Azoarcus olearius: one gene and its partner. The protein of the gene in region 1 interacts with the protein of each later gene in a pairwise test. Links are inferred from orthologs where the notes say so. Each region holds a gene or a part of one and is shown in the gene's direction. Other genes may lie near its edges.

The links.
Region 2: the proteins of nusG (region 1) and rho interact in binary tests that used the Escherichia coli proteins (3 or more experiments, as listed by UniProt). The link is inferred for Azoarcus olearius from one-to-one orthologs.

What each region holds. Positions count from the first base shown.
Region 1 is NZ_CP016210.1:3,843,641-3,846,662, reverse strand. Bases 142-2,844 are described here. They hold nusG (transcription termination/antitermination protein NusG), read left to right. Parts: upstream 142-1,077; coding sequence 1,078-1,611; downstream 1,612-2,844. Other genes in these bases: rplA (50S ribosomal protein L1), read left to right, coding at 2,150-2,844; rplK (50S ribosomal protein L11), read left to right, coding at 1,716-2,147; secE (preprotein translocase subunit SecE), read left to right, coding at 728-1,075; tuf (elongation factor Tu), read left to right, coding at 142-602. In the rest of the region: more of tuf, read left to right, coding at 1-141; more of rplA, read left to right, coding at 2,845-2,845. UniProt on the Escherichia coli protein: Part of the processive rRNA transcription and antitermination complex (rrnTAC). The complex forms an RNA-chaperone ring around the RNA exit tunnel of RNA polymerase (RNAP).
Region 2 is NZ_CP016210.1:1,187,452-1,190,563, reverse strand. What follows is about bases 80-2,872. They hold rho (transcription termination factor Rho), read left to right. Parts: upstream 80-742; coding sequence 743-2,002; downstream 2,003-2,872. Other genes in these bases: dqs_RS05590 (3-hydroxybutyryl-CoA dehydrogenase), read right to left, coding at 2,079-2,872; trxA (thioredoxin TrxA), read left to right, coding at 241-567. In the rest of the region: more of dqs_RS05590, read right to left, coding at 2,873-2,930. UniProt on the Escherichia coli protein: Facilitates transcription termination by a mechanism that involves Rho binding to the nascent RNA, activation of Rho's RNA-dependent ATPase activity, and release of the mRNA from the DNA template.

The sequences.
Region 1 (3,022 bases):
CGCTGGACAGCTACATCCCGACCCCGGAACGTGCGATCGACAAGCCCTTCCTGCTGCCGATCGAAGACGTGTTCTCGATCTCCGGCCGCGGTACCGTGGTGACCGGTCGTGTCGAGCGCGGCATCGTGAAGGTTGGCGAAGAAATCGAAATCGTCGGCATCAAGCCCACCGTCAAGACCACCTGCACCGGCGTGGAAATGTTCCGCAAGCTGCTGGACCAGGGTCAGGCGGGCGACAACGTCGGCGTGCTGCTGCGCGGCACCAAGCGTGAAGACGTCGAGCGTGGCCAGGTGCTGTGCAAGCCGGGTTCGATCACCCCGCACACCCACTTCACCGGCGAAATCTACGTGCTGTCGAAGGAAGAGGGCGGTCGTCACACCCCGTTCTTCAACAACTACCGTCCGCAGTTCTACTTCCGTACCACCGACGTGACCGGTTCGATCTCGCTGCCCGAAGGCACCGAGATGGTCATGCCGGGCGACAACGTGTCGATCACCGTGAAGCTGATCGCCCCGATCGCCATGGAAGAAGGTCTGCGTTTCGCCATCCGTGAAGGCGGTCGTACCGTCGGCGCCGGCGTCGTTGCCAAGATCATCGAGTAAGGGTGCGCTTTGTAGTCTCTGCCGCAGGGGCATAGCTCAATTGGCAGAGCGTCGGTCTCCAAAACCGAAGGTTGGGGGTTCGATTCCCTCTGCCCCTGCCATACTTTCCGGAAGTCACGACCCAGATGGCCGATAAGTTGAAGGTTGCGCTGGCGATCTTTTTGGTTGCAGCCGGCGTGGTCGGCTTTTACCTGCTGTCCGATCAGGCGCTGGTTCTGCGTGTGCTTTCCGTGCTCGCCGGTCTTGCTGCAGGCGTCACGGTTGCCTGGTTTTCCGAGCCGGGCCGCCGCTTCGCCGAGTTCGCACGCGAGGCCGTGGTCGAGACGAAAAAGGTTGTCTGGCCGAGCCGCAAGGAAACGGTGCAGACCACCGGTATGGTGTTCGCCTTCGTTGTCGTGATGGCGATCTTTCTCTGGCTGACGGACAAGAGCCTGGAGTGGGTGTTGTACGACCTGATTCTGGGCTGGAAATGATCATGACGAAGCGCTGGTATGTCGTGCATGCGTATTCGGGCTTCGAGAAGTCCGTGCAGCGTGCGCTGGTCGACCGCATCAATCGCGCCGGCATGCAGGATGCGTTCGGTCAGATCCTCGTGCCTGTCGAGGAAGTAATCGAGATGAAAGGCGGGCAGAAGAGCATTTCTGAACGCAAGTTCTTCCCCGGCTACGTGCTCGTCGAAATGGAAATGAACGACGAGTCCTGGCACCTCGTCAAATCGACGCCCAAGGTCACCGGTTTTGTCGGCGGTACTGCCAACAAGCCAACTCCGATTTCCGAAAAGGAAGTCGAGAAGATCATGCAGCAGATGCAGGAAGGCGTCGACAAGCCGCGTCCCAAGGTGTTGTTCGAAACCGGCGAAGTGGTGCGCGTGAAGGAAGGCCCTTTCACCGACTTCCATGGTTCGGTTGAAGACGTGAACTACGAAAAGAGCAAGCTGCGGGTGTCGGTGACCATCTTCGGTCGCGCGACGCCGGTAGAACTGGATTTCGCTCAAGTCGAAAAGACTTGAGTGATAGGGCGGGTGCGCTGCACCCGCCTTTGCCCGTTCACGCGGGCATTACGAGGAGCGCCGGATTTCCGGTGCGCTTGTACTCAACTCAGGAGTCAGCCTAAATGGCAAAGAAGATTATCGGTTACATCAAGCTGCAGGTGCCGGCGGGCAAGGCCAACCCCAGCCCCCCGATCGGTCCGGCGCTGGGTCAGCGCGGTCTGAACATCATGGAATTCTGCAAGGCCTTCAATGCCAAGACTCAGGGCTTGGAGCCTGGTCTGCCGATTCCGGTGGTGATCACCGCGTTTGCCGACAAGAGCTTCACCTTCATCATGAAGACGCCGCCGGCGACCATTCTGATCAAGAAGGCGGCTGGCATCCAGAAGGGCTCTCCGAAGCCCCATACCGACAAGGTCGGCTCGATCTCGCGCGCCCAGGTCGAGGAAATCGCCAAGACCAAGATGCCTGACCTCACCGCTGCCGATATGGAAGCCGCCGTGCGTACGATCGCCGGTTCCGCCCGCAGCATGGGCATCACCGTGGAGGGTCTGTAATCATGGCCAAGATTTCCAAGCGTGTTCAGGCGCTCCGCGCCAAGGTCGACCGCAACCGCATCTACCCGGTCGCGGAAGCGCTGGCGCTGGTGAAGGAATGCGCCACTGCCAAGTTTGACGAATCCATCGACGTCGCCGTGAATCTCGGCGTCGACGCGCGTAAGTCCGATCAGGTGGTCCGCGGCTCCGTCGTGCTGCCCGCCGGCACCGGCAAGACCGTTCGCGTGGCGGTGTTCGCCCAGGGCGACAAGGCCGAGGCGGCCCGCGCCGCGGGTGCCGATGTGGTCGGTTTTGACGATCTCGCCGAGCAGGTCAAGGGCGGCACCATCGACTTCGACCTCTGCATCGCCACTCCGGACGCCATGCGCGTTGTCGGTCAGCTCGGCCAGATCCTCGGTCCGCGCGGCCTGATGCCGAACCCGAAGGTCGGTACCGTCACGATGGACGTGACCACCGCGGTGAAGAACGCCAAGGCCGGTCAGGTCCAGTACCGCACCGACAAGGGCGGCCTGGTGCACGCCACCATCGGTCGCGCCTCGTTCGGTGTCGAAGCGCTGCAACAGAACTTGAATGCGTTTATCGAAGCGCTGGTCAAGGCCCGTCCGGCCGCCGCGAAGGGCGTCTATCTGCGCCGCGTCGCGGTCTCCAGCACGATGGGCGCGGGCGTCCGCGTCGAGCCGACCACCGCTTCGGCTTAACGCAAAGCAGGAACTTTGGGACGTCCCTGCGGCTCTCGCTGCAGGGGCGGATCGTCAAAGACCGCAGGTGCGGATGGTCGAGCATCCGTTTAAGCGTCCGTGAGGAAGGCCTGCGCAGACGGTGAGCCCAGAACAGGATTTTGGTCCTCCAGACCGCACTCCTGATCCAGGTCGCCG
Region 2 (3,112 bases), 2.7 Mb from region 1 along the record:
GGTCGCGCGCGATGGGCTTGCAATAGTAGTCAGGCGTGTGGCTTTTTGCCACGTCAGGACAACTCCCTATCCGCCGCGCCGCACTTTTTCTTGACGGAGGCCGCGCCTTGACATAACTTCGCGAAAACTTCCCGGGGTGGCTTCGTCGCACCCTGGTCCTTCGGGCCCCGCAGGGCCTCACCGCTCCCGCGACCCAACGCCCCCCGACACACAATACCGTCACCCCTGATGTGAGGAATCATGAGCGAGCATATCCATTATGTGACCGATGGCAGCTTTGAGGCCGAGGTACTGCAGTCCCAGACGCCCGTCCTGGTCGACTACTGGGCTGAATGGTGCGGCCCGTGCAAGATGATTGCGCCGATCCTTGACGAAGTTGCCAAAGACTACGCCGGCAAGCTCAAGGTCGCCAAGCTCAACATCGACGAAAACCAGGAAACGCCGGCCAAGTACGGCATCCGTGGCATTCCGACCCTGATGATCTTCAAGGGCGGCAACATCGAGGCGACCAAGGTTGGCGCCCTGTCCAAATCTCAACTGACTGCTTTCATTGACAGCAACATCTAAGCCGGAGGCGACTCCGGCCCGTTCTCGCGGTGCTTCGCGGACCCGCCGCAGGGGTGCCCGCAACCGCGACGGTAATTCTCCCCAAGGCAACACCTCCGAACTCGACCTGCTCGATGCCGAGCTGGCGATGGAAGAGGGTTCTGCTTCGTCCGCCGAATCCACGGCTGCTGCGGCCTTGCATCTGTCGGAGCTGAAAGCTCTGCATGTGAGCCAGCTGCTGGAAATGGCGGTTGCCAACGAAATCGAGGGTGCGAACCGGCTCCGCAAGCAGGAACTCGTCTTCGCGCTGCTGAAGAATCGTGCGCGCAAGGGCGAGCCGATCTACGGCGACGGCGCGCTTGAAGTCCTGCCAGACGGCTTCGGCTTCCTGCGCTCGCCCGACACCTCGTACCTGGCGGGTACGGACGACATCTACGTGTCGCCCTCGCAGATCCGGCGTTTCAATCTGCACACCGGCGACACCATCGAGGGCGAGATCCGCACCCCGAAGGATGGCGAACGCTACTTTGCGCTGGTCAAGCTCGACAAGATCAACGGGCGACCGCCGGAAGAGTGCAAGCACAAGATCCTGTTCGAGAACCTCACGCCGCTGCATCCGCAGGAGTGCCTGAAGCTCGAACGCGAGATCCGCGGCGAAGAGAATGTCACCAGCCGCATCATCGACATGATCGCGCCGATCGGCAAAGGCCAGCGCGGCCTGCTCGTCGCCCCGCCGAAGAGCGGCAAGACGGTGATGCTGCAGCACATCGCCCACGCGATCACGGCCAACCATCCGGACGTGGAGTTGATCGTGCTGCTGATCGACGAGCGCCCGGAAGAAGTGACGGAGATGCAGCGGTCGGTGAAGGGCGAGGTTGTGGCCTCCACCTTCGACGAACCCGCGTCGCGCCATGTGCAAGTCGCCGAAATGGTGATCGAGAAGGCCAAGCGCCTGACCGAGCACAAGAAGGACGTGGTTATCCTGCTGGACTCCCTTACCCGGCTTGCCCGCGCCTACAACACCGTGGTGCCCGCTTCCGGCAAGGTGTTGACCGGCGGTGTCGACGCCAATGCGCTGCAGAAACCCAAGCGTTTCTTCGGTGCGGCGCGCAACATCGAGGAAGGTGGCTCGCTGACCATCATCGCCACCGCGCTGATCGACACCGGCAGCCGCATGGACGACGTGATCTACGAGGAGTTCAAGGGCACCGGCAACATGGAGCTCCACCTCGACCGACGCATGGCGGAGAAGCGCGTCTATCCGGCAATCAACGTGAATCGCTCCGGCACCCGGCGCGAAGAACTGCTAATGAAGCCGGACGTGCTGCAGAAGATCTGGATACTGCGCAAGCTGCTGTATGGCATGGACGACATCGACGCGATGGAATTCCTGCTCGACAAGGTCAAGGCCACCAAGGGCAACGCCGAATTCTTCGATGCAATGAGGCGCGGATAGTCCCGACAGCACAAAACAAAAGCCACCCCAGGGTGGCTTTTGTATTTTCTGTAGCGCCTAATTTAGGCGAGGCGCCTCAGGCGTAGTCGAAGAAGCCCTTACCCACTTTCCGACCGAGGCGGCCCGCTTCAACCATTTCAACCAGCAAGGGCGCCGGCCGGTACTTGGGATCCTTGAATCCTTCGAACAGCACCTGCATCACCGCCAGTTCGACGTCGAGACCGATCAGGTCGCACAATGCCAGCGGACCAATGGGATGGTTGCAACCCAGCTTCATCGCCTCGTCGATCTCCGCGGCGGTGGCCAGCCCCTCGCCGAGGGCGAAAATCGCCTCGTTGATCATCGGGCACAGCAGTCGGTTGACCACAAAGCCCGGGCTGTTGCGCACTTGCACGGGCGTCTTGCCGACCGCCTTGGCTGCGGCTTCGACCGCGGCGTAGGTAGCATCCGAGGTCTGCAAGCCCCGGATCAGTTCAACCAGCGCCATCATCGGAACCGGGTTGAAGAAGTGCATGCCGACAAACTGCTCGGGGCGCTTCATCGCGGCGGCCAACTTGGTGATGGAGATCGAAGACGTATTGCTGGCGACGATTGCGTCGGCCTTCACGACCGAATCGAGCTGGGCGAAGATTTTCAGCTTCAGATCGAGATTCTCGGTGGCGGCCTCGATCACCAGATCAACATCCGCCATTGCGCCCAGATCGGTCGACGTCTTGACTCGGCCAAGTGCCGCAGCCTTCTCGTCGCCGGTCATTTTCTCCTTCTTGATCAAACGATCGAAACTGCCCGAGATCGTCTGCACACCCCGCTGCAGCGCAGCGTCGGCAATATCGGTCATGACCACGTCGAAGCCCGCGACCGCGAAAGCCTGGACGATACCGTTGCCCATCGTGCCGGCACCCACTACACCTACTTTCTTGATGCTCATTGTGCTGTCTTCTCCTTTCTTGATCGACGCAGCGGACGAACCAATCCATACCGATGCGTATGGAAAGAAATGTAGCTTATCACTACGCTTTTAGCCATACATATGGTCGACTCCCCGTCTTGGCGGGGTTCTGCTGACGGCAGAAGGGGAAGATGGTTGCGCCAGGAGGCGCAGAAAAAAAT